DNA from 2 places in the Bacillus hominis genome. Region 2 is predicted to be linked to the other one. Evidence: riboswitches for the same ligand, from Rfam matches in the RefSeq annotation. Region 2 holds a riboswitch; the other holds the start of a gene.
The links. Region 2 has a riboswitch for thiamine pyrophosphate ahead of QUF93_RS04580 (MTH1187 family thiamine-binding protein). Riboswitches for the same ligand answer to the same signal wherever they lie in the genome.
Positions count from the first base shown of each region.

Region 1: another riboswitch for thiamine pyrophosphate. It lies ahead of thiT (energy-coupled thiamine transporter ThiT); the one in region 2 lies ahead of QUF93_RS04580 (MTH1187 family thiamine-binding protein).

Region 1 is NZ_JAUCFS010000005.1:4,390,145-4,409,986, reverse strand. Features, by position in the region: gene QUF93_RS25515 (FtsX-like permease family protein) at 1-214, shown strand, start outside; gene QUF93_RS25510 (cold-inducible protein YdjO-related protein) at 432-611, opposite strand; gene QUF93_RS25505 (diacylglycerol/lipid kinase family protein) at 761-1,663, opposite strand; gene hpt (hypoxanthine phosphoribosyltransferase) at 1,894-2,421, opposite strand; gene QUF93_RS25495 (hypothetical protein) at 2,584-2,799, shown strand; gene QUF93_RS25490 (hypothetical protein) at 2,985-3,317, shown strand; gene QUF93_RS25485 (S-layer homology domain-containing protein) at 3,478-6,099, shown strand; gene QUF93_RS25480 (LPXTG cell wall anchor domain-containing protein) at 6,263-6,709, shown strand; gene QUF93_RS25475 (class D sortase, LPxTATN-specific) at 6,799-7,419, shown strand; gene QUF93_RS25470 (response regulator transcription factor) at 7,612-8,301, shown strand; gene QUF93_RS25465 (sensor histidine kinase) at 8,298-10,151, shown strand; gene thiT (energy-coupled thiamine transporter ThiT) at 10,359-10,961, opposite strand; TPP riboswitch at 11,047-11,148, opposite strand; gene QUF93_RS25455 (FeoA family protein) at 11,343-11,570, shown strand; gene feoB (ferrous iron transport protein B) at 11,567-13,555, shown strand; gene QUF93_RS25445 (FeoB-associated Cys-rich membrane protein) at 13,572-13,748, shown strand; gene QUF93_RS25440 (lipoprotein BA_5634 family protein) at 13,857-14,435, opposite strand; gene QUF93_RS25435 (PspA/IM30 family protein) at 14,839-15,504, shown strand; gene QUF93_RS25430 (DUF350 domain-containing protein) at 15,584-15,988, shown strand; gene QUF93_RS25425 (DUF4178 domain-containing protein) at 16,010-16,516, shown strand; gene QUF93_RS25420 (DUF4247 domain-containing protein) at 16,529-17,344, shown strand; gene QUF93_RS25415 (hypothetical protein) at 17,440-17,658, shown strand; gene QUF93_RS25410 (hypothetical protein) at 17,721-18,671, shown strand; gene QUF93_RS25405 (YitT family protein) at 18,737-19,609, opposite strand.
Region 2 is NZ_JAUCFS010000005.1:417,470-430,093, reverse strand. Features, by position in the region: gene QUF93_RS04645 (alkaline phosphatase family protein) at 1-381, shown strand, start outside; gene QUF93_RS04640 (MFS transporter) at 490-1,773, shown strand; gene QUF93_RS04635 (helix-turn-helix transcriptional regulator) at 1,833-2,027, opposite strand; gene QUF93_RS04630 (MFS transporter) at 2,140-3,372, opposite strand; gene QUF93_RS04625 (TetR/AcrR family transcriptional regulator) at 3,440-4,021, opposite strand; gene QUF93_RS04620 (histidine kinase) at 4,102-4,239, opposite strand; gene QUF93_RS04615 (hypothetical protein) at 4,359-4,607, opposite strand; gene QUF93_RS04610 (thioredoxin family protein) at 4,621-4,935, opposite strand; gene QUF93_RS04605 (DnaJ family domain-containing protein) at 4,946-5,317, opposite strand; gene QUF93_RS04600 (ABC-F family ATP-binding cassette domain-containing protein) at 5,861-7,405, opposite strand; gene QUF93_RS04595 (ABC transporter ATP-binding protein) at 7,850-8,599, opposite strand; gene QUF93_RS04590 (ABC transporter substrate-binding protein) at 8,596-9,594, opposite strand; gene QUF93_RS04585 (ABC transporter permease) at 9,591-10,364, opposite strand; gene QUF93_RS04580 (MTH1187 family thiamine-binding protein) at 10,336-10,656, opposite strand; TPP riboswitch at 10,757-10,858, opposite strand; partial or broken gene QUF93_RS04575 (phosphopantetheine-binding protein) at 10,967-11,185, opposite strand; gene QUF93_RS04570 (methyl-accepting chemotaxis protein) at 11,194-12,624, opposite strand, start outside.

The sequences.
Region 1 (19,842 bases), 4.0 Mb from region 2:
ATCAATTTATAAAGAGTTACTTTTAGTTTTCTTGTTCCCAGCGATCGTAGGTATAATGCACGTAGTAGTCGGAATGAACATGTTCTCGTTCTTAATAGATAATCCATATTTCCGTATTTGGCTGCCGATTATTATTTTCTTAGTCATTTATGTGTTTTATTATTTCATTACAGTTCAATTGTATAAAAAAATTGTTCTTCCGAAAGAAGTGTAGTATGTAGTGAGTAAGGGGGATGATGAATAGAGATAAATTTCGGGAAATATTATATGGAATTTATAGCGATGAAGAAGTTATAAATTCAAAAAAGCAGCTATTCTACGTAATAGCTGCTTCTTTCATTATTTGTAATTAGGAAGCAACTTGTACTGTAGATAAGGAGAAACAAAATCCTCTATTTTTTCAGTATATAAAAGATAAAGAGGGAAAGGTATTATAACTTCTGTAGTAATCTTTCGCCGCTTTTCATGTCACCTTTACACAATGGGCATTGCGGCTTATCTTCTAAAGAAAAATTTTTACGCATCCATCCAAGGCAGTCGTCTGCTTCGCATTCCCACACAGCAATTGCTTCTGGTTCTTCTACAGGTTTATCATTTTTTCTCCAATACATGTGATCGCTCCTTTAAATTGAAAAGTTTTTTAGAAAAAACAAAAAAGGTTGTTAACATTTTTGTTAACAACCTTTTATTTATTCATCATACTATATTTTTTTGAAAAATGCGAAGTTTAGTAATTATTAAAGTTATAGTGGAATAGTGATTATACAACCGCAGGATTATAAATCATCGTAAAATGTCCTTGTAATAATTCAATATGACAAGGTGTATGAAGCGAACTTTCTCCATCTGTATCTACTTCTTTTTCTTCTTCTGTTTCAATATGAATGGATTTCGCTTTTATGTGGAAGATGTCATTTTCATTTGTGTCTTCAAATAGTTTCTTTCCGATGTAATCTTTAAATGCTTGAATACCCGTTGATTTGACTACGAAAATATCAAGTGTTCCGTCATCGCATTTTACGTTCGGAATAAAGGAAGGGATACCGCCAAGATATTCGCCGTTTCCGACCATGACAAGGACGGCTTCGTCTTCATATACTTGTCCGTCGTATGTTATTTTTACTGGGAATGTTTCAGCGTTTTTGACAGTTCGAATGGTGCTTAAGTAGTAACCAATTTTACCAAGCTTTGCTTTTTCTTCGGTATCAATATTGTTTGATACTTCAGAGATGAGTCCAATGCCCCAGAAGTTTAAGAAGTGTTGTCCGTTTGCTTTTGCGACATCAACTGGTTTTATATGTCCTTTTGTGATAAGTTTTGCTGCTTCTGCAATGTTTTGCGGAACACCAAGTGTGCGAGAGAAGTCGTTGCAAGTTCCGCCTGGAATGATTGCAAGTGTAGGTCTAGTTTCAAGAGGGGCTAAGCCGTTTGTGCATTCAAATACAGTTCCGTCACCACCGAAGACGATGATTAAATCTACTTTACTAGCAAACTCTTGGCAATATTTTGTTGCATCACCTTGTTTTTTCGTATGAAGGATATGTAGATCAGGAAAAGCTGCGGCAAGAGGTGGTACGATTTTCGTTAAATTTGTATGTAAGTCACCTTGACCAGCTTTCGGATTTACGATGAGGAGTACTTTTTCAAATTTTGTCTTTGTCATTTTTATTCTCTCCCTTTGTCTTTTACGAATCGTGATAGAAAATAAACTTCCATCAGTAATTGATGGAAGTTTACCCCGCTTAACGGGCAGTAAGACTCCCACCTCAAATTTCGCCGAATACGAGGAAGTCAGGTGGGAGATTAACTGCCCGTAAAAGCCCGATTGGTGAAGGCTAATAATCAGTGGGAGAAAAAAACCCACTGATTAAAGTTTCACTTTATTTTATTATATTATTCCGTTACAACTGAAGCGATAAATGGTAAGTTACGATATTTTTCTGCGCAGTCGATACCGTAGCCAACGATAAATTCGTCTGGAATTTGGAAGCCAACATATTCAGCTTTTAAGTCCACTTTACGGCGCTCAGGCTTATCAAGTAACGTACAGAATTTTAATGCTTTTGGTTTATGCATAAAGAAGTGATCTTTTAAGAAATGAAGTGTTAAACCAGAATCGATAATGTCTTCTACGACAATTACGTTTTTTCCAGTAATGTTTACATCGATATCTTTTAATAGTTTTACTTTTCCAGTTGTTTCTGTTTGATTTCCGTAGCTAGATGCAGAGATAAAGTCGATAGTTACTTCGTTTTTAATGTGACGAATTAAATCAGCAGCGAATACGAAAGATCCTTTTAATACAGCGATTACAACGATTTCTTCTCCTTCAAAATCACGTTCGATTTGAAGCGCTAGTTCTTTTACTTTTTCTTGTAATTGTTCTTCAGAAATTAAAGTGTCTTTTATTTCAATATTCATTGGAATCCTCCTACAGTGTAAAACTTGTGAACATTTCGACTGTAAAGGATAGAATAGAAAAAGTCAAAGAAGGTAGTCTTTTTTTACAAAAACAACGGAAAAATCATCTGATGATATGATATACTAAATATATTAAGAAAACGCTTCCGTAAAAGGGTGATTATGATGAAAAAGAAACAATACACAAGTGTAACATTTATAAAAGCATTACTTTTAACAATTGTTCTTGGTCTGTTGGCTTACATAATTGATGTACCTGCAATTCGCATTTCACTAATTGGAATGACTTTAGTATTAGGCGCAATTTCTCATGGCATGATGTCACAGCTACAAGAAGCTGGAGTTGAGAATATGAAAGATCATATGGATAAGAAATGAGAAACCTTCACGTATATAGAGTGAAGGTTTTTTTCTTTTCTTACAAAAATGTAAGGTAGTTGTAAGACAAATCGATAGTTGCATAGTAGTGTTTTGGATAAACTATAAGTGTAAGGTAAAAGGTAAGCATATTTTAGGTGAATTAAGTATTAGGCACTCTATATGTGAAAAAGGAGTAGGAGGGCATGGAGAAACGTTGGACAACCTTTTCTTTTTTAGCGACTAGTAACACCGTAATGCTAGCTGGAGAAATGGATTTTTTGCACTTGTTTGATCGAGAAGACGATCATTCTTCTTCTAAATTTACAATGAAATGGCGTAAATGGAGCGAAAGTTGTAAATTGGAAGAAGAGACCCCTAACGAAGAGCAAAAAATTATTTTAACAAATCCTATTAAAGCGTGGGTTGCTCAACGTAGTAAGTGTAACGTCAAAAATCACTTCAAGAAAACTGAGCCGAGACAATTAGTTATCGCTCCGGCCAATTCTACTTCTAAATCACGCGAAAGTAACATGTAAATATTGAGACACACCCAAAGAAGCATCGTATTTATACGGTGCTTCTTTCTTGTCCATAAAAAGTCCCTTAGCGTATGAAAGATTTGTTATGATTATAAAGGAATCTTACATTTTACATATGGTAGGAAATATGATGGAAGTAAAATTAGAAAAGGTGTGTATGATGAAAAAATATAGTGTAATTGCAGTAGCGAGTTTGTTGGCAACAAATCTATTAACATTTCCTTCTAGCTCTTTAGCAGAAATTGAAAATAAAACGAGAAATAGTATAGAAGCTTTACCAGTTATACATAGTAGTAAGCAAAGTGAATTGCAAAAACAATTAGAAGTTATACAAGAGCAACAAATGGAATTAGAAAAAAGAAAAGATATTTTGAAACAGCAGGAAGAGTTATTTGTTAAGGTTGACGAATTAAAACAGAAAAAAGAAGAATTACTAAAACAAGGTAGCGAAGATAAAGGGCAATTAGAAGAAGTTCAGCAGAAATTAGATGAATTAAAGAAACAACAAGAAGAACTTGAAAAGAAGAATCCGTTAGAACTAAAAGAAAAGAAGATTGATGAAAAGAATAACCAAGAAGAAAAAAACTCGAATGAATTAGAGGAACAAACAAAGAAGGAAGAGCTTGAAGAGAATAGTCGATTAGAAATAGACGAAAAGAATAAACAAGAAGAGATAAATCCTGAATTAAAAGAGAAGCAAAAGAGAGAAGAATTAAAGAAACAGCAAGAAGAATTACTAATAAAGCAGAAACAATTGGAGCAGCAAATAGAGTTAAAGAAGAAAGAAGAGGAAGCAAAACAAGAACTTGAATTAAAGCAAAAAGAAGAGCAAGAAAAACAAGAGCTTGAATTAAAGCAAAAAGAAGAGCAAGAAAAACAAGAGCCTGAATTAAAGAAAAAGGAAGAACAGGAAAAAAGAGAAGTAGAATTAAAGAGGGCAGTAAGTAATTTACAAGCAGCACCACAATCATTCCCTGATGTTCCAGGGTGGGCGGAAGAGTCTGTTACTTATTTAGTGAATAAAAAAGTAATTACAGGAATGCCGGATGGAACATTTTCACCGAATAACGTATTAAGTAGGGCTGAAGCGGCTACAATTATGGCTAAAATTTTAGGATTGGAAGTTAAAGAAGGCGACAAGCCAACCTTTATAGATTCGAAAGATACTTGGGCATCCTCTTACATTGCAGCGGTGGAAAAAGCAGGTGTTATTAAAGGTGAAGGAAACGGGAAATTTAATCCGTACGGCCAAATGACAAGAGCGGGAATGGCAACAATGCTTGTACAAGCATATCAATTAGATTCGAAAGTTAATGGAGAATTACCGACATTATTTAATGATGTGAAGGATCATTGGGGCGAGAAATTCATTAATATTTTAGTAGAGTTAGGTATATCAAGTGGTATTGATGGAACACAGTGGCAACCTGATAAATCGATAACACGTGCTGAGGCAGCGCGACTTGTTGCGGTAACAGATAAATCTAAAGATAGTGAAGTAAAGGTGAAAAAGGTAAATATAACGAAAAGTTTCTTTACGTATAACGAGCCATCATTATCATCAGGTATTTCAAATGAATATGCATCACAAGAAGTAAAGGTATATGAAGAAAGAGAAGGTGGATGGATAAAGATTTATACGGATTTGGGTTTTAAGTGGGTGTGCTTAACTGAGAAGAAAGTAAATATAACGAAAAACTTCGTTACATATAATGAACGGTCATTATCGTCTGGTATTTCAGGCGAGTATACTCCGCAAGAAGTGACGGTTGTAGAAGAAAGAGAAGGCGATTGGATTAAAATTCGTACGAGTTTAGGTTATAAATGGGTATGTCTAACTGAAAAGAAAGTACAGATTGATAGAGACTTTACTACTTATGATGCTCCGTCACGGTCTGCGACTGTTTTAGCGTATTATGGACCACAAACAGTAACTGTTGTAGAAGAAAGAGGAACGTGGCTTCGTATAAGTACATATGCAGGATACCAATGGTTAGACACGAAAAAGGAGACAAAGTATTTATCTAAAGTATTTTTTGCATATGACAGCCCTAGTTTTGTATCGCGTGTATCAGGGAAATATTCTCCGCAAACAGTAGAAGTGTATGGTGAAAGAGAAGGCGGTTGGATTCAAATACAAACTAATAATGGTTTGAAATGGGTTAATGAAGGCAATATTAATCGTAGTCAAGTGATATTGAACGTACCATCAATTTACCAATTCCCAGAATTACACAATGGCTGTGAAGTAGTTTCTTTACAAATGCTTGTGGAACATCAAATTGGTCGCTCATTAAATAAAGTAGCATTTGCGTTTGAAATGCCTTTTGATCAAACGAAATTAAAGAACTATAAAACATCATCACAAATTTGGGGAGATCCAGATGTAGGGTTTGTAGGTGATGTGACAGGAAATACGCCAGGATATTCTATTAATCCAGAACCATTAAAAAGATTGTTAGATAAATATGCAAGAGGAACGAATTTAACAGGAAATGATTTCTCAGTCCTAGAAGATTATGTGCGAAATGGGAAACCAGTTGTTACTTGGGTAACTGTAGCACTAAATAATCCAAGACCAATTACAACATGGAAAACACCAAGTGGAAAAACAATTTATGCACGAATGAATACTCATGCGGTCGTTTTAACAGGTGTCGATGATAATTACGTATATTATAATGATCCGTTTTATGGCACGAAAAATGTGAAAGTGAGTAAGAGTTGGTTTGCAAGTATTTATAACCAAATGGGGAAGAAAGCTTTAAGTGTAGATTAAATAAAAAAGGTTATCCAAAAGATTATTTTTGGATAACCTTTTTTTATAATGAAATCTTTAACAGAACTCCATTTCATCTGCATCTTATATTTACATCTGTTGTTTATTCTAGTGATACATCCGATGCGACGTGATGTAAAACGTATAAGAGGAGAGAAATAAAATGAAAAAGAAACTATTACCAATTTGTGCAATGGCACTTTTAACAGTAGGTTATTCTTCAGTAGCGAGTGCTTCTACTGGAACATTAACAAAGGAAGAAGCAGCGCAAGTACAGTCAGATGTAGCTAAAAAGGAAGCAGCAATTCAGGAACAGCAAAAAAATGATGCAGAGAAAAAGCAAGCGGTGCAAGTACAAGAAAAAAGTGATATGGCAAAAAAAGAAGCAGCGATAAAAGAGCAACAAAAGAATGAAGTAGCGAAAAAAGAAGCAGCACAAGTGCAACAAAAAAATGATGCAGTCAAAAAAGAAGTAGCCAAGCCAGTTATACAAGGTGAAAAATTACCAAACACAGCATCAAATAATGTAGCAATGATGGCATTAAGCGCCTGTCTTGTCGCAATAGGTACATTATTTGGATTGAATCGTCGCAGTAAGGTTAAAGCGTAAATAAAATATTAGCCTATAAAGAATGGAATAATTTCATATATTAAAAATGGTAGGTTACTCCTACCATTTTTTGCATGGAGGGATGAAGCATGAAGTTACTCAATTATATCGGTATTATATTAATGGCTATAGGACTATTTATAGGATCATATTATGCTGTGGAATGGTATAAAGGAAAAAGCTCTGCTCAAGAATTAACGAAAGAAGAAATAGAGAGCCTTAAAAATATACAAGATAATCAACTTTCTCATGAAACACCTGTAACTTCCAAAGTACCTTCTTCTCAAACAGGGCATAAAGAAGGAGAAAAGGTAGCTATGTTAAATATACCGAAAATAAAGAAGAAGTTTTCTATATATTGGGGAGCAAATGATGCAACATTGAAAAAAGGAGTTGGTATGTTCGTTAGTGATTTAACGACAACGCCATCTGGAGGGGGACATACTGTACTGAGTGGGCATCGAGATACTGTATTTACAGATTTAGGAGAGTTAAAAGAAAAGGATACTCTTATATTAGAGTATGATAATAAAACTTACACATATGAAATTCAAAAGACATGGATTACCCATGCGGATGATCGTACTGTTATTATAAAAAAAGAAGAACCAATATTAACACTGACGACTTGCTATCCATTTGATTATATAGGAGATGCACCAGATAGATATATTATTGAGGCGAAGTTAACTGCTAGTCATTCAAAATAAAGTGAAACTTTAATCCGAGGGGGTCTTGTCCATCCTCCCTTGGATTATTAGTTGAACCAATCGGGCTTTTACGGGCAGTTAATCTCCCACCTAATTTCCTCGCATGTGCCGAATTTTGAGGTGGGAGTCTTACTGCCCGTTAATGCGGGATAAAATTGTAGTTCCTGAAAGTGAGAGGAGGATATATAAATTATGTCAAAAAACATTTTAATTGTTGAAGATGAAGATATTTTACGTGAAATATTAAAAGATTACTTTTTGAGTGAACAATATGTAGTGTTTGAAGCAAGAGATGGGAAAGAAGCTTTAGTCTTATTTGAAGAAGAAGCGGTTGATTTAGTTATACTCGATATTATGTTACCGGAACTCGATGGGTGGTCTGTTTGCCGAAGAATCCGTAAGACGTCCGGGGTTCCTATTATTATGTTGACGGCACGTGTTGATGAGGATGATACGTTACTTGGATTTGAACTTGGAGCAGATGACTATGTGACGAAGCCATATAGTCCACCAATTTTATTAGCAAGAGCGAAAAGGGTGTTAGAAAGCAGAAAAGTGACAAAGCAACTTTTAGAGAATGAAGATGATACGTTATCAATTCATGGTATTTCCGTCCATTTTCCGTCACGTACTGTTACTGTAGATAGAACAGACATTAATTTAACACATACCGAATTTGAAATATTAGCGTATTTCATGAAAAATCAAGGGATTGTTTTAACGAGAGAGCAATTAATTTCAAGAATTTGGGGATATGAATTTGCTGGTGATGATCGAACGGTTAATAGCCATATTCGTAATTTACGAAATAAATTAGGGGAGAAAGCAAAGTACATTACAACTGTAGTGCGAACTGGATATAAATTTGAGGGGAATGTATGAGAAAAGGGATTGTACTAAAATTATTTATCCTTACAACAGCGTTATGTATGTTAATATTAGCGACAATATTTATTGGACAAACGATATTTTTTAAACAATATTATGCGAATCGAAAAGTGGAAGATATTAAAGTGAATTTAAATTCCTTTGAAAAAAACTATTTAAATTATGCAGGAAGTGCAGAAGGAATTCAGAAGCTGGAGCAAGACTTTTTAAGAGAAAATAATACGTGGATTACGACATTAGATCGAAATGGAAATTTAAAATATGCGGATGATTTTTATTTTGAGGTAACGATAGACCCTAGGAATCAGAAAAGTTTTGGAAAACAAACATTCATCATGCCCTTGTACTATCTCATCAATATAGAAGAAATTGAAAGTAAAACACCAAGTGAAGTTTTAAATCAAGAAATTGATTTTTCTGGAGTGAAAAAAGAAGAGAGCTTTATTCCCTTTTTTTTCGAATTAGGCAAACGGGATTTAAGTGGATCTAATAAACCGTTAGAAAAAGCATTTAAGGAGAAAATGAGTAAATTAGATGAGGAGAAAAAGAAAGCAGTTCAAGAACAACTTGTTAAGGAAAAGAAACCGGCCGTCCAGGAAGAAGCTAATCAGGAATCTGGCGTATACATAGGAGGACGTGTTACAAAAGTACAGTTACCTGATGTAAAAGGTCCTGTGAATCCAATTTATAAAAATAGTATATTCTTAGATAGCATCAAGGATTTTCAAACTGATTTAGTATTAAAAGAAAGTAATCAAATCCAATATTCAATACAAACAATGGATTATGAAAAGAATGATATAAAATATAAATTATTAATCAAGCCAATAAAAGAAAAAGACGGATCGGTCACATATATATATGCGATGGCTTCTTTACAACCTGTAGATGAGGCTGTGCAGATGGTACAAGATTATTACATATATATCATTGCATTTGTGGTTGTTCTTATTTTTCTAGCTTCATTTTATTATTCAAAACAAATTGCAAAACCATTACTAGTAATAAATGATACAACGAAGAAAATAGCTCATTTAGATTTCACCGAAAAAATACCGATTACTTCAAAAGATGAAATTGGGGATTTATCGAAAAATATTAATGTACTATCTAATAAACTTCATTCTCATATTGGACAGTTAGAGCAAGATATTGAAAAGGAAAGAAAGTTAGAAAAGACGCGGAAAGAATTCATTTCTGGTGTCTCACATGAATTAAAAACACCGTTAAGTATTATGAAAAGTTGTATTTCTATTTTAAAAGATGGGGTAGCTGAGCATAAAAAAGACTACTATTTTCAAGCGATGGAACGAGAAGTAGATAAAATGGATACTTTAATTTTGGATATGCTTGAGTTAGCTAAATTTGAGTCAGGCACATATAAAATGAAAAAGGATTTATTTTATATCGATACAGTAATTGAAGACATATGCGAACAGCTTTCTGTGGAGATAGAGAAAAAAGAACTTCATGTTCATAAAAATATATGCTCAGTTGAAGTGAGTGCAAATCAAAATCGGATTGAACAAGTCATTGTGAACTTTATTACGAATGCAATACGTTATACACCAAATAAAGAGGATATCATTATTTCTACAATAGACGAGAAGGATCGTATAAAAGTGTGTATTGAAAATAAAGGTGCTCACATTGAAGAAGGACAGTTAGATAAAATTTGGGATCGTTTTTATCGCGTGGATGCAGCTCGCCAGCGTTCGCAAGGTGGAACGGGGCTTGGGCTTGCTATTTCAAAGAATATTTTAGAACTACACAATGCTGAATATGGGGTAAAGAATACAGAAGATGGTGTGTTATTTTACTTCTATTTACCGAAAAAAGCGTAGATAATACAATCTACGCTTTTTTAATTTAATTTCATATTATCTTTACTTAATCTTTATTTTTAAACAGTATACTTTGAATAGAAAATGAGGTTATGTAAGGAGTAGATTAGCCGTGAATAGCAATTTACTAGGTGTGATGGTATTTATTTTCTTTTGTGCATTTATTGTATTTATTATTGATATTACGATATGAAAAAAGAGCGCTAATTAAGCGCCCTTTTTTTGTGAATTCATTTGATAAGCACCAATGCTTTTGAATAAGCGTGGTGAAGTTGTAAATAAAAATATAAGTAAAACTGTACATAGAATAAAGGAACCAATCATTGTGCTACCGTTTACGATTAATGAATATAGCACAGCTGATTGTCCTTTCGGTGCGTATTGTCCCCAAAAAATAATACCGGCGATAAAGTGACAGAAATAGCGAGCTAAACTACCGATAAATGTAGCAAGGATAATATAGGAAATTGTTTTCTTTCTTTCACCGTTAATTAAGGTCTGCTGAATTTGCTTATAAAAGAGTCCAGCAAAGCCGATAAAGGCAAAGGCAATGAAGTATTCAATGAATGCTTGAATAGGTGTTAAAATGTAAGCATCACCTACAACAATTTGTAATAGTCCCCAAATTAATCCTCCTAAGAAAGCCATTTTGAAGCCCCAGCGGTATGCGATAATAAAAATAGGAATCATTGCAAATGAAATGGAACCACCTGTTGGAAGTTTAAGTGATAATGGTAAAATGTCGATAATCATGGCGAAGGCTGCAAGGATTGCAGATTCGATCATCGCTTGTAAATTGGTGTTACGCATGTTGTCTCCCCCTAAATCCAAGTTGTACAAAAAAGAACATTATCATAGGAGGATACGAAATACGTAAATAAAAAAGAGGTATGTATTTCGGACGTTTGCACAATCCCTGCGCTAGTATTAACTAACAGGTTCTAAGGGTCGGAACGAAATGTTCCCTCTCAGCGATAAGGCTCCCCCTGTGATAACGAGATTCTTTATTTGCTATTGTTCATTTTAATCGAAATGGGTGAGAATGGCAAATGAATCTAGTATGACAATGATTGAAATATAATTGTAGTGAAATGTTAATAAATATGAAGCAAAAGGGGATAGTGCTAGAGAAATAGAGTATGATATAATTTTTCTGAAAATAATTATCATTCTCTTCTGAGGGGGAAGGTTATGAGCTTAGTAGATATTAAAATTGGTGAGAAAGTGTTAGTGAAAAATATTCAGTCGTTAGATCAGTTACTAAAGAGAAGACTGGCTGCTTTCGGCCTGGCGGAAGGAAGCGAGCTTCGGCTGAAACAGAAAGCGATGTTCAAAGGTCCTTGTACATTGGAGTGTCGTGGACAGTTAATTAGTATTCGTCATTGTGACGCGAAAATGATAAAGGTGGAATTAGCGTGAATAAGGTAGCTTTGCTAGGGAATCCGAATACAGGGAAAACATCATTATTTAATGCACTTACTGGTTCTTATGAGTATGTAGGAAACTGGAGTGGGGTAACAGTAGAAAAGAAGGTTGGTAAATTAAAAGATAAGCAAGGAACATTAATTGATTTACCAGGCGTTTATGATTTGAATCCAGTTTCACGTGATGAAGGTGTCGTTACGAATTTTCTACTAACAGACGAATTTCATCATATGTTAAATATTGTGGATTCTTCGCAATTTGAGCGAAATATGCATTTAACGTTGCAATTACTTGAATTTGGTAAGCCGGTTTCAATTGGTTTAAATATGGTTGATGTGGCGAAGCAAAGAGGAATTGTGATTAATGTAAAACGGTTATCAGAAATATTAGGTGTAACAGTCGTTCCTGTCATCGCAAGAACCGGAAAAGGCTGTGAAGAACTACTTACTACTCTTCATGAAGAGAAACAAAAAGAGAAAAAGCCATTCATTATTTCATATGGTGTACAAATGGATGAAGGGATTGGAGAGGCAATTGCTCTTTTAGAGACAGCGAATTATGAGCATCCGAGATGGTTAGCCCTACAATTTTTAAGCAATAACGAAGTAGTAGAAAAAGAAATGAAAGCATTACCAATTTATAAGGAACTTATAGCCATTCGATCTCGTTTAGATGGAAAACTTGATTGTACGTTGGAAGAGTACATTTACAAAACTCGTGAAGCGTATATTGAAAAGTTAAAAACAAATGTTATGCAGCATGAGAAAGAAGGGAAAATTCCTTTTTCGGAAAAAATCGATCAGTTAATTACACATAAAATTTTAGGACTTCCAATCTTTTTAGCAGTTATGTTTTTTATTTTTCAGGTTACGTTTACGTGGATTGGTACACCTTTATCGGATATGCTGGATGGATTTTTTGGCGGACAACTTACTGATTGGGTTACAGCTGGGCTCACAAGTGTTGGCGCTTCTGACTTTATTCAAGCACTCGTTACAGAAGGTATTATTGCTGGAGTTGGTGCGGTATTAGTATTCGTTCCACAAATCTTTGCACTATTCTTTTTCATTTCATTATTAGAAGACTCAGGATATATGGCACGAATTGCAGTTGTTATGGATAGAATTATGGAGTTTTTCGGTTTAAACGGAAAAGCGTTCATTCCGATGATTATCGGCTTTGGATGTAACGTTCCAGGTATTATGGCAGCGAGAACGATTGAACAAGAAAAAGAAAGGTTACTTACAATTCTTGTAACACCATTTATGTCTTGTTCAGCACGTTTACCTGTATATGCATTATTTGCGGGAGTGTTCTTCCCTCATAGTCAGGCAACTGTTGTTTTCTCTTTATACGTTGCAGGTATTGTTCTTGCATTACTCGTTACAAAAATTATGTCGCTTACTATTTTAAAAGCGGAAAAATCTATTTTCGTAATTGAATTACCACCTTACCGTGTGCCACAAGCGAAAACGTTATGGCTGAGCACGTGGGAGAAAGGTAAAGGATTTGTTCGTAAAGCAGGTACATTCATCTTCGGTGGTTCTGTTGTCATTTGGTTATTAAACTATGCAGGTCCATCAGGATTTGGTGTTGATATGGGAGACAGTTTCTTAGCGATGATTGGTGGATTTATCGCACCACTTTTTGCACCGCTCGGTTTTGGAACGTGGCAAGCTGCGGCATCACTTTTAACTGGATTTTTAGCAAAAGAGGTTGTCGTTTCTACAATGGCAATTATTTATGCGGTTAAAGAAGATGTGTTAGGAAATGTAATGGGAGCACATTATACTGCCTTATCAGCATATGCATTTATGTTCTTTATTTTATTATATGTTCCGTGTTTAGCGACAGTAGCTGTTATTAAACGTGAAACAGGATCGATGAAATGGACAATTTTCTCTGTCGCTTATCCATTAGTTGTTGCTTATGTATTAACGCTCATTATATACCAAGTTGGATCCTTACTCGGATTCTAGAAGGAGATGTATTAAGATGATGGTCAATATTATAATTGGAGCTATCATTTTTGGTTATGCAGCATATACGTTAGTTAATTTTGTAAAGAGAAGTAAAAAAGGAAAATGCGCAGCATGCTCTATAAATAAATCATGTCAGTCTCAAACTTGTAGTCCGGATATGGAGCAAGTTGCTCATAAAGTGAAACTTTAATCAGCGGGGATTTTGTTCATCCCCCACTGATTATTATCCACACCAATCGGGCGTTACTGCGGGATAAATAGAAAAAAAGCTTTGCGAATTTCGCAAAGCTTTTTTGTTTTACTTTTTAATTTTTACAAGTTGTGCTCCTTCTACACCATTTTTTCCAGGGAACTCTTTACTTGGGTCTTTATCGAATTTTAGTACACCAACAAATTTTTCCTCACCTTTTACATTTCCGTAAGTTGTGTCGTCAACAATTGCGAACATATCTGCATATGCGCGGCCACTTCCGATAATTGTGTTGCCTTCATATTTTAATTTTGCTCCATCAAGTGTAGCATTTTCTACTTTATCTTTTGCAAATAATACACCTTGGTCTGTTGTTACAGCTGGTAATTTATCAAGTGGTTTCGTGTTGTCTTTTTCATCCACTTTGCTAAGTAACTCTTTTTTTACGAGTTCCTCACCAGTTTTCTTATCCATTACAAGAACTTTTTTATCTTCAAGTGTTGTAAGCTTCATTTTATACATATCTTTTTCTTTTACTTCTTTTTTGTTTTTATCTGCAATTTGCGTGACTTGCTCTTCTGTTCCGTATAATACAAAGCCGTTCGCTTTTTCTCCTAATAAAGAACAACCTGATAATGCTCCGAATGAAATTGCTGCTGCTAATCCGATTCCTACTAATTTTTTCATGATGATTTCTCCTTTTGTCTGTTTTATAGTAAATACAATTTTTGTATTAGTGCTTACATGTGGAGAAGCTTGTTTGCTGCTTCTGGTATTAGTGTATAAGAAATGTTGAAACGTAACTATCGAGTTAGCTTACAGTAACATTACAATTATGTAATTTAGTGAAATTGCACAAAAATATGTTAATTTTGGAGGCAGAAATAATAAGGATATAGTAGGAATACAATATTCTATCTGGAATGTCATATTATATTGGGTGTATTTTGGAAATAACATGTAAGGACATCTTAGTTTTGTTATAATGAACACATAGGTTATAAAAATGAATATTCTTACTGTAAAGGGAGATTTTGAATTTTCCAAGTAGTGAATTTGAAATATGAGGTATATCATAGGAGGAATTTGGATGTCTGTATTTAAACGATTAAGAGATTTAACAATGTCGAATGTGTATTCATTAATTGAAAAAGCTGAAGATCCAGTTAAGATGACGGATCAATATTTACGCGATATGCAAGCGGATGTACAAGAAGCTGAGAAAAGTGTAGCAGCTCAAATCGCACTTGAGAAGAAATTTAAATTATTATTTGAAGAGCAAGAAGCACTTGTGAAAAAACGTGAAGAACAAGCTCATATGGCTGTTCAAGCTAGTAACTTAGATCTTGCGCGCCGTGCGTTAGAAGAAAAACAAAATGCAGAGCAAAAGATGAATGAGTATAAAGCAAGCTATGAGCAAAATAAAGCAGCTGCGGATAACCTTCGTGCGAAGTTAGAAGAAATGCGCAAACAATTAACAGAGCTGAAAAATAAACGTGAAACACTTGTAGCGCGTGTAAACGCAGCGAAAGCACAAAAGAATATTAATCAGGCGATGTCTGGATTCGATTCAAATTCAGCAAAAGCTGGTTTAAGCCGTATGGAAGAGAAAGCACTTCAATTAGAGGCTGAAGCAGAAGCAAGCGGTGAAATTTACAAGAAAGAAAAGTCGTTAGATGATGAATTCGCAAGCTTAAACAAAAATTCTGCTGTTGACGATGAATTAGCTCGTATTATGAAGCAGTACGAGAAATAATATAGAATAGACAAAGAAGCCGACATGTCTGAAGAGAATTCATGTCGGTTTTCTATTACCTTTTAGAGGAGGTTTTGCAATGACGTGGACGAATGTTTTAGCCATGCTTGTATGGACTGGAGCGAGTGCGGTACTTTTATTTGCAATTATGTGGGTTGATTCGATTTTTACAAAATACAATGATTTAAAAGAAATAAAAAATGGGAACACAGCTGTGACAACACGTTTCGTTATGAAGCTATTCGCTCAAGGATACATCTTGTCACAATCAATTACGAAAGCGAATGATTTATGGCAAGCACTTCTTGCTTCAGCAGTTTCTTTCGTTATTTTATTAGTTGTAGAAATGTTTATTGAATTTGTTTTAAGAAAAATGGCAGGTCTTGATTTAGAAGAAGGAACGAAAGAAGGCAGCGTAGCACATGCGATGTTAGCTGGTTCATTACATATCGTTGGTGCATTTATTTTAGGTGCTTGTTTATAAAGAGAGAAGGAGGGGTAGATTGTGAGCTTATTTAAACGTATTAAAAATATAATGAAAAGCCCAGAGCCGCCAAAGCCAGAAAAGAGTCTTTTAACGTTGGCTCCTGGCGATATGATTGAAGTTTCGTTAGTAATGTACGAATTAACTGGGAAAACGAGCATGCATTCTCGCAAGGAAATTGTTTTAACGCTGCAAGACGGGAAAGACATTCGCTATTTAAAAATTGAAGATCGTGAAAATACGTATTACAAATTGTATACACCGATTGATGGTCGTTTAGATTCAATAGATGAAATTCCGACGACGATTGAAATGGATGATATAGAGTATCATATGGAAGAGCAATATAATGGCCGTGTTGTTGTGATGGGGAAAACACCATTCGCTGCTTCAGAAGAACAGTACGTATGGGAATTCCAGTCTGACAACCGCAAATTATTACGTGTTGAATGGCAAAATGGTCGCACAATGATGTATGAGGGAGAAGCAATTATTCCTGCTGATGTACAAATTATAAGAGCAACGTAAGGGGGCGTAATCATGTCAAACCGATTGTTTACCATGATTAAATCGTTCGTAATCCCTATACTTGCTATCGTTACATTACTTGTTATTGCCGGTTATGCTTTATCGGGCTGTCAAAGTGGTCAGGCGAAGTCAATTCAGGACCGTTATCCGCTAGAGTCTGTCGCAAAGGATGGTAAACAAGAATCTTACGTGTATAGGGCCGCCAATCGGTCAGTTCCTGAAGTCGCAAAGGAACTTATTAACGATAGGAAACCGAAGCAAGCATCTAAAGAAGACGAAAATCAAATGTTTCTCGTCTATTCGGATAAAATGTATAACCTTCAAAAAGATAAAGAGAAACCATCTGATACGTTAATTGAAGTAAGTAATGAAGAATTTGTCCGTCAAAATTACCAACCGTCATTCCTACAAGGATATATCATGGGGAGTATATTAAACGATATATTCGGTTCAAAGAAATCATCATACGGTGATTATCGCGGATATAACGACAGACAAAATCATAAACCAGTTACTCCAGAAAGACCACCTACGAAAGAAGAAAAGAAAACCCCGCCTCCAATTACGAAGGAAGGGAAAGGATCTATTATTAAGCGAGGCGATAATGTAGATCCGAAATCTTCTGTAGGAGATACAGGAAGTATTACGAAAAAAGGAAGTAATACGCCTCCGCCTTCTACTGGAAGTAAAGGGAAAATTACAAAAACACCAGGTGGTTCAAGCGGATCAGATGTGAAGCCAAAATCATCTATTAAAACCCCGCCAAAGAATACATCTCCCCCGAAAACAAGGGTTGGTGGTTCAGGGAAAATTACGAAGAGAAGATAATAGAGAGACCGAGAAGTGGAACGTGCTTTTCGGTCTTTTTTTTGTGGAAATAATTCCCTTTCAATTGGTGCAATTAAGCATAAGGAGGGGATATTATGACTATGTATAAAAGGTTTAGTGTAATGATGTTCCTCGTATTATTCTTGAGTTTGTTTATTAGTACAACGATGAAATTTAGCTTTATTGGGGGTGTTTTATGGATAATATGTGCTTGTGCTCTGTTTTTGTATTTGCCATTCAAGTTTCAACATAAGGTTAACGTCTTGTATAAGTATGTGGAATGGATTAAGCGCGGAGGGAAATGGAGTGATTAATAGAATTATAAAGAAAAGAAAATAGGCATAAGAAAATAAGGGAGATTTGGGGAGAGATAGTAATGGGGAGATCTGGAACACAACCAAAAGATTTAAGGGAAATTGAGTATGATGAGAATCGCGTATTTTATGCAGTTCCAATGTATACTTCACTTTATACAAGTTTGCAATATAGTGATCGTCTAAGAGTATTGATTTCTTTTTTATTTGCAGGGGCAATCCATTCTTTATTAGAGATAATTTTACCAGCATATGTTACTGCATCTTACAATACAAATACGGAATGGCTTATGTTATTTCCAGTTTGGGCTATAGTGTTTATCGTTATAACAAAATTAGGAATGGAGAAATGGCATCAATATGTAGTACATCCTTTACTATGTGCATTGCTCGGTTATAGCTATGCTTCTATTTTAAAACAAATTTTTTCTATAAATATGGACTTATATGTATTTACGGCAATCATTGCTGTGGCCTTTTTATTGTTTTCATTTACAACATGTAAAGTATATTCACTTCCTATGTATCTTTTTAATGCTTGTACAAGTTTAGCTTGTAGTTTTTATCTTGTCTTTTTAATTATGTCTATTTTGATTTTATTGGGAACTGTCCCGGCAGAAACGTCATATAGTGGTCTTTATGTGTTTTTAGCATTTTTGTTCCACTTTATAGTAGGGTTTCGCCATCGCTTTAAGATAGTTGAAGGTTTACTTGCTTTTGTTGTTAGTTTTTGTAGCACATATTCTATTTACATTTTATTGGGACGTGAATTTACAGTTGCAGCTCTTATGCACACATTAACGGGTGGTTTTATTTTTACTGCATGTTTTGGCATACTAGCATCTTTCGCAGCACGTAATTGTTTTCAGCCAACGTCGAAATTATTTTATCCGCGTCCACTCCCAGTAGTGTACACTGAGTATGATCGCGGACATACTCAAGGACGTACTCAAGGACATGATGAAGGATACGAGGAAGGGCGAAGAGCAGCAGAAAGAGATTATGATTATTAAGTAAGACATCTAATAAAAAGAAGCTCCTACTAGTTTTTACTAGCAGGAGCTTCTTTTATTGTTTATTAATGAATATCGCGTTTCTTGAAATTACCGCCTTTTACTTCTGCTACGTCATAAACTGTAATAAAGGCATTGGGATCAATTTCATTAATAAGGTCTTTCATTTTACTTTCTTCTAAACGGTTAATTACACAAGAAATTTCTTTAAATTGCTCTCTTGAATAACCACCATAAACTTCATTGTATGTAGCGCTTCGGCCTAAACGATCGCGAATGGTTTCTACCATTAATTCAGGCTCTTTAGTGATGATTTTAAATGTTTTCGAACCACTTAAACCAACTTCAACGATATGAATCACTTTCGAAGCAATAAAGTAAGCAATTGCCGAAAGGATAGCGCCTTGAAGACCGAATACTGTTGATACGAAAATAAATACGAACATGTTTAAGAATAAAATAAGGTCACTCGTTCCGAAAGGTAATTTACGAGAAAGTAATACAGCTAGCATATCGATTCCATCTAATGCTCCGCCGTTACGTAATGCTAGTCCCATACCAAAACCGATAATAATACCACCAACAACTGTAACTAATAATGTATCGCCTTCAATAATAGTTGGTACTCCGTGCATGACAACGGTACCTATTGCTAATGAAGCAATCCCGATAATGGAATAAATTGCAAAGCTTTTACCGATTTGCTTATATCCTAACCAAACGAAAGGAATGTTAATAACTGCGATTAGAGCCCCTAATGGCAATCCAAATAATCTTGAACTAACGATACTTAAACCAGTCACACCACCGTCGGATACGTTATTTGGAATTAATACCGCTTCTAATCCGTATGCTGTGATAAATGCCCCAATAATAATCATCAAAGCTTTTGAAGCAAATTTTAGCTTATTGGGCTTGTTTTTGATACTTTTCTCCATGTAATTTCCTCGTTTCAAACTAGTTTCTTGTTTGTTACATAATTCACACCTAAATTTTATTTTAACATTTAATTTGAAAAATTTCTCCTTTAATGGATGTATGCAGGGAATATTATGACCATATTATTATTTTAAATACAACTGTAGAAGATTAGAGAGTGGTCATAATTTTAATATGAAAAAGTAGAATGAATAGTATGGATATATACATTTGGGGCACTAATCTTAGGGAG
Region 2 (12,624 bases):
CTTCAAAATAAACAAAACGGAATTGAATTTATACTTCATGATGAGGATGCGAAAGAATGCGGTGCGGACAGTAATTGTTTATTCATGTTAGAAGCACAAGAAGGGTATTATTTCACTGAAAACTATACAGGAGATTTTATAAAAGAAATTACTAAACAAGATGTGACGCCTAGTAAAAAATATACATTTGGAACTCATGGATACTCTCCAACAAAACCTAACTACGAAACAATTTTTATCGCTACTGGGAAAGGTATAAAAAGTGGCGTTACCATCCCGTATATGAGACTGATTGATGAAGGTCCAACTATCGCTAGACTACTCGGTTTGCACTTAGGTGAAACAGACGGATCAATTGTAGAGGATTTACTCCAATTGTAAAGAACTGTGTATATATGTAAAAGTTATGTAAAAATCATCACTGTTTCTCTTTTTATAATTTTTATTTTTGTACACTGTTAGTAGAACAAATTTAAGGGGGAACATTATATGAAAAAAATGTCCAGACAGGAAAAAAGCTGGATATTATATGATTGGGCGAACTCGGTATATTCGCTCGTCATTACAACTGCATTATTTCCAATTTACTTTAAAGCAGCTGCAAAAGAAGCTGGATTATCTGGTGCAACTTCAACAGCCTATTGGGGATATGCAAACTCGTTCGCTACACTTTTAATTTCTATACTTGCTCCTATTCTCGGCACAGTTGCTGATTATAAAGGATTTAAAAAACGATTTTTCACATTTTTCTTTGGACTCGGCATCGTGTTTACGAGTATGCTAGCAGTTGTTCCAACATCCCAGTGGTACTTATTACTAGGATGCTATATGCTCGCATTAGTCGGATTTGCTGGAGCAAATATTTTTTATGATGCATTTTTAGTAGATGTTACCTCTAAAGATAGAATGGACCGAATTTCTACAAGAGGCTTTGCATTAGGTTATATTGGGAGCACAATTCCTTTTATCGGTTGTATTGCTCTTATCATTCTTGCTCAAAAAGGAACTATCCCCTTATCAGTCGGCATTGCTAGTCAAATTTCTTTCGCAATAACAGCTCTTTGGTGGGGGTTATTTACAATTCCAATGCTAAAAAACGTAGAACAAACACACTATATTGAACGTCATCCAAGACCAATTGCAATGAGCTTCAAGCGCCTTGCTGATACTTTTAAAAATATTAAAGAATATAAAACTGTATTTATGTTCCTAATAGCTTACTTTTTCTACATTGACGGGGTCGATACAATTATTACTATGTCTACTGCTTACGGAACAGATCTCGGTATTAGTGCAACTAATCTATTGATCATCTTATTTGTAACACAAATTGTCGCTTGTCCATTCGCTTTATTATACGGAAAACTATCAGAAACATTTACCGGTAAAAAAATGCTATATGTCGGTATTATCATTTATATCATTATTTGCACATATGCTTATTTCTTAAAAACGACACTTGATTTCTGGATTTTAGCAATGTTGGTTGCTACTTCTCAGGGCGGTATTCAAGCACTTAGCCGTTCTTATTTCGCAAAACTAGTACCGAAAGAATCTGCAAATGAATTCTTCGGATTTTATAATATCTTTGGTAAATTCGCGGCAATTATGGGGCCAGTATTAGTAGGTGTCACAACACAATTAACAGGAAAAACAAACGCTGGTGTCCTTAGTATTATTGTCCTATTTATTATCGGTGGATTCTTATTAACTAGAGTTCCTGAAAATGATACGTCCGTTACACCACCTAATCCGAAAACTAAAACAATATAAGAGAAAGAACCTCTTCAAACGAGAAGAGGTTCTTTCTCTTTCCCCAATAACTTCTCCCTCTAAAGCTTGTACAAAAATAGTTTATCGACAGTTGTTCCTAATACTTCTGCTAACCGGAATGCTAGCGCTAAGCTTGGATCATACTTATTATTCTCAATTGCATTTATCGTCTGTCTTGATACGTTACACTTATCAGCTAATGCACCTTGTGAAATATTATTTTCAGTGCGTAATTCATAGATTTGATTTTTCACATCTTTCTCCTAACCTGTAAAATTATTTTTACAACATCAGTATATAGTTGGTACATTTCATTGTCAAAAGATTCCCATAGAAAAAGGGAGCAAACACGCTCCCTTACAATAGTTATTTCGAAGATAACGAATTTGTTAGTTCCTCTTTATTAGCGACATCTTCTTTATTTATTTGCATACGTAAAACCGGACCTATCGCTAATAAAATAAGTGACATTGCTATACAAAACACAATAACTAGTGAAGTCATTTCCTTTAATCCTCCAGCTAAAGCAGTACCAATTAGCATAGCTCCCATAAACAGTGGTAAAATTGTCCCATTTACTCTTCCAATCATATCCTCTGGTACAAGTTGAATCATAAGCGTACCGACAACGATATTAACACAAGCTAAACAAATACCTGTTCCAAACCTCATGAAACTAGTAATCCAAAATGATGTAGATAGCCCTTCTACTAAAAATGACATCGCTAATATGCTCATACCGAATACAAACATCTTTTTCGGATTCACTTTTGAAGCGAAAACTGCAGCAACAATACCACCGATTAACATACCTATTCCATCAGCTGCGGCTAAATATTGAACTGCTTCCTTTTCCATTCCAAGGCGTTCTATTACAAGAAACACCTCTAATGAATTTGTTAATCCAACAGCTAAGCCCATAATGGTAAAAGTGATCGTAATCATACGTAAATTTTTCGTATGAAGAACATATTTCCAACCTTCTTTTATATCATTTTTTAATGAACCTCTTGCCACTTGCTCTTGTTCAACCCATTTTGGTAAAAATGAAAGGGCGATAGCAGATAACAAAAATAAAATGATTAAGCTATATAGTGACGTAAATAAACCCAGTTGTGTATACACAAGCGATCCTACCACTGGTCCAAAAATCATAAATAATGACTGTAATGTTTGGTTAAATGCAATCGCATTTGCTACCTGTTCTTCCTTTACATAGCGCTTAAATATACGTGAAGATGACGGCTGAGAAAACTGACCTACAATTGCGGAAACGAGTGTCGCAAAAAATATTGCCTGCCAGTAATCCACTTTTAACAACAAAACAATTCCTATAATAGACAGTACACTTAATAGATCTCCAGCAAACATTGTTCTTTTTGGATTCCAGCGATCTGCTAACGCACCACCAATAAACGAAAAAATGAAAATAGGTGCATATTCCATGACCGATAATAGTGACACTGAAACCGGATCATTATTCGTCCGTTCCATTATGAAATACAATAGAGCCATATTTCTAATCCAAATTGCAAATTGCTGTAAAATATCAGATGTCATAACGAGCATAAATGCTCGATTTTTAAATAAAGCTTTCATGCTCATCCTCCTTTTTATAAACCGACCGTTCGGTCTAATTTGTTTTATAAGAAAAGCTGCTGATTTATTATTCAGCTGCCATCCCTTTTAACAATACATCTATTGCCTTTTTATAAATACGTTTTAGCTCACTATAATCTAGCTCATAGTAAAGCACTCCAAGCCCTGATAATAAGCCATTTACAATATACATCAAATCGCGCGTATTTTCTTCACAAAACTCTCCAGACTGTATGCCTGTTTCGATTAATCGCTCAACCATAACATATGATTCTCTAGTTAAATCTAACAGTTCATCTAGAATCTCTTTACTTACAACTTGGCTCATAGAAAATTCCTCTATTGCATTCGAAATAGGTTGTTGTATATCCTCTACATAATATTCTGCGAGGCCATATAATTTCTCAGTACTAGTACTATACAACTTCTCTTTTTCATTCCATTTTTCAAGCCAATCATACGTATGCTGTTTCACTACAAATAAAAATAATTCTTCTTTACTCTTAAAGTGGTAATAAATACTTCCCTTACTTCGCCCTGTAATTTCACAAATATCTTCCATAGATGTGGCTGCATAACCCTTTTGTGAAAAAAGACTTTCTGCTTTATATGCGATTTCCTTCTTTATCTCTTCTGCGCTTTTTCTCATATTCACACCTCTTTAAACCGACCGTTCAGTCTAATATTAACAAATAAAAAACCTCAATTGCAAGAGGCTGTATTCCTTATTTAAGAAAACACACTTTCAAACCACGTTCGAATCATATGTATTGTTCCAAATTTAAATCCTAATTTAACAAGAAATACGCCTCCCGCAACTAATAAAAATAATGCTGCTTTCCCTTTGTTTTTTATTTTCAGTTCCATTCACCTTAGTATGTTAAAAATATTAATCAAACGTTTGTTTAACTGATTGTATGCATATGTAAACCAACTAATCAAACGTTTGTTTAAAAAGAAATACGCCCATATAAGGCGTATTCTCATCAATCCCCGCCACCACCGCAGCTACCTCCACTATCTCCGCCAAAAGATCCTCCGCAATCATGCGAACCGCCATCATGTGAACTATCACTATCCGATCCAGCAAAGAAAAATAATGGTGATGAGCTGTTAGACGTACTATGTGTATTACTCTCTTTAGTAAGATTTACTCTTCGTTTATTTGATCTAACTGATGCTGCAATCATCCAAATTAAAACACAAAATAGTAATCCAGCTATAACGAACCCCATATAAAAACCTCCCTTAATTCTCTAATAGTTGAATCGTTCTCTCTAAATTTTCAAGTGAAATAAAGCGTGATTCACGAAGAACCTCTTTTCCATTATAAAATAATAAAATTGTTGGCCCTGTAAATACTGCATATCGTCCTGCAACCTCTTGCATGTCTTGAAGTAATATCTCTACTTTCTCTACGTAATCATAATTCTCTAATACGTAATTTACTTTCCGTAACATAACATCACAAACGCCGCAATTTTCCGTTTTAATAAACAGAAGTACTACTTGTTGTTCTTCAATATATGTCGCTAATTCTTCTATCGTTTTAAATTTATGCATCTTATCCCTCTTAACGCAATTTATGAAATACTCTATCTTGATACATACGAAATGCTGAACTATCTTTCATTTTTCTTTTTTCCATTAACTGCTGAAAACGTAACGTTTTTATTGTTAACTCTTCTCGTAATTTCTTTCTCTCTTCTTCATCATAACAGCAAGCGATTAAATCCTCTATTTTTAGTATATCTTTTTGTAGTTCCATTTCTGGTGGAATCATACCTGCATTTTTTAAGATTTTATAACTCATTCTAAGTTCTGGAGGTACCATTGAAAGATCTTCTAATTGTAGTGGTTTGCCTTTTCCCGGAATATGATCGAGGTCACCGTTCCGTATTGCTTGTCGAATTTTTTCTTCGGCAATATTCAAAAACACATCCACATTACTCCCTCCCTTACATATTTTTACTATTATTTTACATGAAATTTCATTATCTTGCTACGCCATTCAAGATTGACTCCATACAGTTTTTTTAACTATATAAAACTACTATTGCATAAAAAGGGAGATATTCCTTCTGATAAACCCATTACAATCAAGGACGAAGTCAGAGGAATTATAGTAAACATTATAATAACCTATTATAATTATATTCAATTTCTAATATGAAGTTTATGTGAAGTTCATCTGAATTTTACATGAATTTCCTTTTACTTCTATTGTCTTCCTATACTAATCACATTATCCTTTATATATAGGAATTATTTTTATTCCATTTCAAACTATCTATATATATAAAGAAAGATAGTAGCCTATTAGGGAAAGGCATCTAGTATTATTACAAATATAAACATAACAAAAGAAAAAGCACGCTTATAAGCGCACCATAAGAGTGTTTCTTCATACACTTCTCATGTAAGAGTTCTCGAAAATCATGTTAATCACAAAGAAAAGGCATTAGCTCATAAAGCTAATGCCTTTTCTTTATTCATATTGTTCAACATGCCATTCTTCTATATTCCATATTTTCGTTATCCACGATTCATAGAAAGAAGGCTCATGTGAAACAATTAAGACCGTTCCTTTATATCGTTGTAACGCTTCCTGCAAAGCCTTCTTAGTTTCTATATCCAAATGATTAGTCGGCTCATCTAAAATTAAAACATTACTTTTCGTTACGATAAGTTCACAAAGTCGTACCTTTGTTTGTTCTCCTCCGCTTAATAAACAAAGCGGCTTTAATACATGTTCTTCTTTCAATCCACACTTCGCCAATGCTTGACGTACTTCTTTCTTTGTCATATCAGGTCGTTCTGCCCAAACTTTCTCTAATGGTGTTGTTTCTGAAGCAAACTCTTCCTGTGCAAAATAAGCAGGATTTACTCGTTCCCCAACAGAAATTGAACCGCCTAATGGCTTTATTTGGCCTAATAACGTTTTTAACATTGTCGTTTTTCCAATACCATTATGACCAACGATGGCTATCTTTTCTCCTTTTTTCACTTGCAAATCCAATTCTGGAAATAAAGGATCCCTATAGCCTATCCTTAGTTTTTCAGCCTGCAATATACGACTTACCGGCTCATTATAAACAGTAAAATCAAAACGGGACCGTGGCACATTAGTAACTTTTTCAACCCTTTGCATTTTCTTCAATACTTTTTCTCGGCTCTTTGCCTGTTTCGCTTTTCGAATTTTATTTTTTTGAATAAATGTTTCTAACTGGGCAATTTCTTTTTGTTGCTTCGCATACGCTACTTGTAATTGTTTCTTTTGCAGTTCATAATTCTGTACAAAACTTCTATAACCACCTACATAACGCTTAACCTGTCGTTCTTCTAGATGATAAATAACGTTCGTAATATTGTTTAAAAATACTTCATCATGCGAAATGATGATATAAGCTTTTTCATACATTTGTAAATATGATTGCAACCATTCTATATGTGCCGTATCTAAATAGTTTGTTGGCTCATCTAACAATAAAACATCAGCTTTTTCTAAAAGAAGCTTTCCAAGTAACAACTTTGTCCGCTGCCCTCCGCTTAATTTTGAAACATCCTTCTTCATCCCTACTTCAAGCAACCCTAAGCCTGTTGCCACTTCTTCAATTTCTGTATGAATTTGATAAAAATTAGAACTCTCCAATATCGTTTGTAATTCTCCATACCTTACTAACAATTTTGTTACTTCTTCTGCTTCCGCCATTTCTTCTGCAAGTTTTAACATTTCACATTCAATCGCATATAAATTAGAAAATGCACTTTGCAAGTATTCTTCAATTGTTATGCCTTCTTGTAAATCTATATGTTGCTGTAAAAATCCTACCTTCACATGCGGAAACCATTCAATGTTTCCATCATCATGTATAATTTCTCCTGTTAACAGACGTAACAGCGTTGACTTTCCAATGCCATTTTCTCCAACTAACCCAACATGTTCTCCCTTTAATAGTCGAAAACATGCATTATATAAGATGGTTTTCTCACCATACGAATGACTTACATTTTCTACTGTTAATATACTCATTTTTCTCTCTCCTTTACTTATCATCCATAAGCTAAATAGAGAGACTCACAGTATAAAGCCTTATTTAATTGTGTATATAAAAAATGGGTAAGGTGAATACACCTTACCCATTACATATTATCGTAAAAAAGGATTAAGGTTCTTTACCTGCTGTCTTCAATTTAGCTTAATCTTTAAAAATGGGCAGACTTCTCCCGTATCAAGCTAAAACCATTTGAAGAACAGTTGATAAAGTCATTTTATCCTTTCACTCCTTTAACATTTGTTATATTACGAGTATAAACAACTCTGTTATATTCTATTCTCTATTTTTTCTTTTGTTCCTTCTTCAAGATTATCTGGTGTAATGAATCCACTATTTCCCCTATAGATTTCATCTTTCTCCTCCTATATAAAAAAGCCTCTTAACAGCAATTATACCAAAAACTGTTAAAAGACTTTTTTCTATTTTTTCATATACGGAGCTAATACTCTTAAAATTTCTTCCTTATCCTTCTTTAACTCAAGCGATGTTAACATATCCATCGTTCGAGGACGAGGTAGTTTCACTTGCACCTCACCAACTATTGATGCTGGTCTTTGAGATAAAATAAATACGCGATCAGAAAGCAAAATTGCTTCATCTAAGTCATGTGTGACCATAACAATTGTTTGCTTTTCTTGGTGCCAAGAATTCAAAAGCCAACTATGTACTTCCATTTTTGTAAATGCATCTAATTTTCCAAAAGGCTCATCAAGTAGCATAATTGGCTTTTCACATAAATATGTGCGAAGGAAACTAATTCTTTGACGCATTCCACCTGATAACTCATCTGGATAATGGTCTGCATATTCATCTAGCTCAAACTGCTTTAAGGCTTCCATTCCTTCTGTCAGCCTTTGTTTTTTAGGCTTTCCTTCGATTTCCAATGGAAGAACTATATTTTGCAAAGCCGATCGCCACGGTAGTAATAAATCTTGTTGCGGCATATAACTAACAACATCTTGTTTCTTTACATACTCCTCGTTATAAAACACTTCTCCACTCGTTGGTTGTTCGACACTTGCAATCATATTTAATAATGTACTTTTTCCACAACCACTCGGACCTACAAAAGAGACAAACTCTCCCTCTTGTATAGCAGCACTAATATTTGCTAATACATTCTTTCCATCGAAAGCTTTTACAATATCTTTTATTTGTAATCCACTCATTTTTCACTTGGAAGGAATTCATTTGTAAAGGCATCTTTTACATCAATTTTCTTTTTAATAACTTTGTTGTCATATAAGAAATTCGTGTAATTTGTCCAAACCTCTTCCTTCTGTACTCCCCATGCTTTTGCATCATCTTGATACTTCGTACTTAACCACTTTTGACTTTCTTGTACTAAATCTTTATTTATATCTGGAACGGCTTTAATTAAAATATCAGCAGCTTCTTTCGGTTCTTTAATTGCAAAATTATAACCTTCTGTCGTTGCAGTCATAAACTTTTTCACAAAGTCTTTATCTTGCTTCGTATGTTTTTCACTCGTAATAATAACTGGACTATAGAAATCAAGTGCCGGATCTAAGTCTTTCACCATAATTGTATTTAACTCTTTTCCTTGACGCTTCGCTTCAATTCCATCCCATCCATAATAAATCCATTCAAAGTCTGCATCACGACCGATTGATTTAAAGAAATCTGTTTGTCCAAGAATAATTTTTTCAACTTTATTAAAATCCGCTTGATGTTTATCCATAATCGTCTTTAACGTCGCTTCTTCTGCTGGTCCTCCCCAGCCTCCGTAACGTTTACCTTCAAAATCTTTGGGTGACGTCATATTATCTTTTTTAAGCGATGCAAAAGCTGAAGTGTTATGCTGAATAATCGCTCCTACAGACACAACAGGAATACCTTCCACACGAGCTAACGTTACATTTTCTTGTGCGCTTATTGCGAAATCCGCTTTTCCTGAAGCTATCATTTGCTCCGCTGTTACATTGTCACCTGGTTGGATAATTTCTACATCTAATCCTTGCTTTTTATAATAATCTTTCGTTTGCGCTACATATAAGCCAGTATGATTCGTATTTGGAAACCAATCTAATACTACTTTTACTTTTTCATCTTTACTTGCACTTTCTTCTTTCTTCGCCGGATTACATCCAGCCACACCTACTGCTAATAAAGCAGCTAACATAACTTTTAAACCCTTTTTCATTTTCTGCCGTCCTTTCTATATATCCATGGTGCTGTTATTCTTGCCATAAACTCCACGATAAAATACAGGCATAATGTCACCATGACGATAATCGCTGCAACACCAAATACTCGGGCAGTTAAAAAGGATTTTGTTGCTCTCGTAAGCATAACCCCTAACCCTTCACTTGCACCGAGCCATTCTCCGATAATTGCCCCCATTACGCTATATGTAACTGCAATTTTTAAACCTGAGAAAAAGTATGGAAGTACTGCTGGAAATTTTACTTTCTGATAAATTTGCCACTTCGTTGCCTTCATCGTTTGTAACAACTTCAGCATATTTTTATCTACTGTTTGAAAACCTTCTAAAATGCTAAGCGCAATTGGGAAGAAACAAACGAGTATGACTACCATTACTTTCGGCAACATCCCATATCCAAACCAAATAATAAATAACGGTGCAAGTACAACGATTGGAATTGTTTGCGAAATAACGAGCAACGGGTTTATTAAAATACGAAATAAAGGGATAACGTCCATAAGAATTGCAATACTCGTTCCAAGTAAAATCGCAAAAAACAAGCCAATTATTACTTCCTGTAACGTTTGTGCCAGATTCGGTAGTAATAGGTCTTTCATTCCAATTAATTCTTGAACAATCGCGGAAGGCTTTGGTAAAATCCACGGTTCGATTTTAAATAATGAAACAGATCCTTCCCATATCACAATGAGAAGGATAAGCCAAATTGTTGTAATTATTTTAGATTGCTTCTGGTTTTGCATATTCATCACGGTACTTCCAAACTTTTTCATCTATCGTTACACCAGTGCTTGGACGATAATGGATTTTAATCGACGTAATCACTTCTTCTGCTCCAGCATCGACGCATGCTTGCTGTGCACGTTTAACGACATCAAGAAGTACATCTAATTCTCCTTCCAACGTTGTTTCCATTGCTCCTACTTCATAACGAACTCCCGACTGTTGTACAACTTCAATTGCTTTATCAACAACGGAATACACATCTTTGTTCTTCGCTTGTGGTACTACTGAAAATGACATCGTAACTTGTTGTGACATAATAAAATCCCCCTTAAAAATAAGTTTTCAAAAAAAGAAAAGGCTTTCCTACCATGTAGGAAAGCCTTGTATACAAGTTATTCTATAATAACTTATGCTACATCACTTTAAAGTAACTCCCTACGCTGGCATTATCCAGATCAGGTTGAGGGTCGATGTATACTTACATCCTCTCAGCCAATTGGCTCCCCGGTTCTTAATTCGTTTTCATTGTAGCATGATTTATTTTATTGAACAAACAAAAGCGTACATATCATTTCATTATTTCCGGAAAACATCCAACTTCTTCCTTCTATACTTTTATTTCCTACTCAATTCGAACTAATCCGTATATCGTTCTCTCGTTAAAGCAATCTTGAATTATTAAATGTGAAAAACCTTCTTTTAATAATGCTAAAACTCCCAATACTTTTAATGAATGTCCACCAATTGTAAAGAAATCATCATGTACACCAATCTTTGAGATTCCTAATACATCAATCCAAGCTTTTGCTATTCTTTCTTCAGCTTCATTAGAAGGTGTCTTATATTATGTTATTAACTTTTAAATTCTCCTATTAACTCTTGTAGCTCCTGTGAAAGCCAACTTAAAGAAGTAGCTAATTCTGCTATATCTTGTACAGACATTTCTTGCTCCTTCATACTCGCTTCAACATTATTGCTACTATTTGCATACGTATTTGCAATATGAGATAGTTCATTTACAACTTGAACTATCTTTTGGCTATTTTGCCAAATATCATTTGAATTGCTAGAAACGACTCTAACTTGCTTTGTAACAGATTGTGCTGATTTTGAAATTTTCTCAAAGAAAGCACCGCTACTTTGAACAAGGGTAATTCCAGATTCCACTTCTTTTGAACCTTTCTGCATTGAAACTACAGCCTCTTCTGCTTCAGCCTGTGTCTCTCCTATTAATTTAGCTATATCTTTTGCCGATGCTTCCGTTTTCTCCGCTAATTCACGCACTTCATCTGCGACAACAGCAAATCCTCTTCCAGCTGCTCCAGCACGTGAAGCCTCAATAGAAGCATTTAAAGCTAGTAAGTTCGTTTGATTTGAAATACCTGTAATTACAGTTACAATGTCACTTATTTCTTTTGATCTTGTTTCCAACGAATAAATGATAGAAGATAGATCTTGTACTGCTTTTTGAATTAAACTCATTTGATTAATAATTTGTTCAATAACTCCATTACCCTCCACCGAATGTTGCTCCATACATTCTGAGGTAGTGGAAACTTGTTTCGCAGCCCCTGTTATTTCTTCCATCTTATTTTCCATTTCATGTACAATCCATAAACATTGTTGTACAGAAGTTTCTTGCGACTGAACACCAGCTCTTAATCCCACCATAGAACCCGCAATCTCTTGAACTGTCATACTATTCTCCGCTGTACTCGCTGACAATTCTTGTGAAGATGAGGAAACCTGTTCTGCTGTCTGCTTCACTTTATCTACAATTCCTTTAAACTTCTCGATGGTATTATTAAAATACGCATTAATAATACCAATATCATCTGGTCTTTCCTCTAATTTAATACTTAAATCACCTTCACCGACTTTGCGCAATCCTTCACGTAAATCTCGCAATGGAGCAAGTGCATTACGTACAATTAAGAATTGAATAACAGTTGCAATTAAAACAGAAATACAAATAAACATTACACCTTGTATAATAAATTTTTTCTTTGTACTAGGAACAATAGAAGCATCTACATCAGCGGCAACAATTGCCACAATATTATCGTCTCCATCTTTAATTGGCTCTAATATCGTTACCCATGATCCTAATGCGTCTTCATATACTACTGTCATGTTTGCTTTTTTCGTGCTCATTACCTTATCATATGCTTTCATCCAAAGATCTGGTTGTTTATAATAGTCTCCCGGCTTTACTTCAACAACATTTGCTAAGCCTGTAGACAAGCCGACGATTTGTAACTCACCTTTTTCATTTTCTTTTGC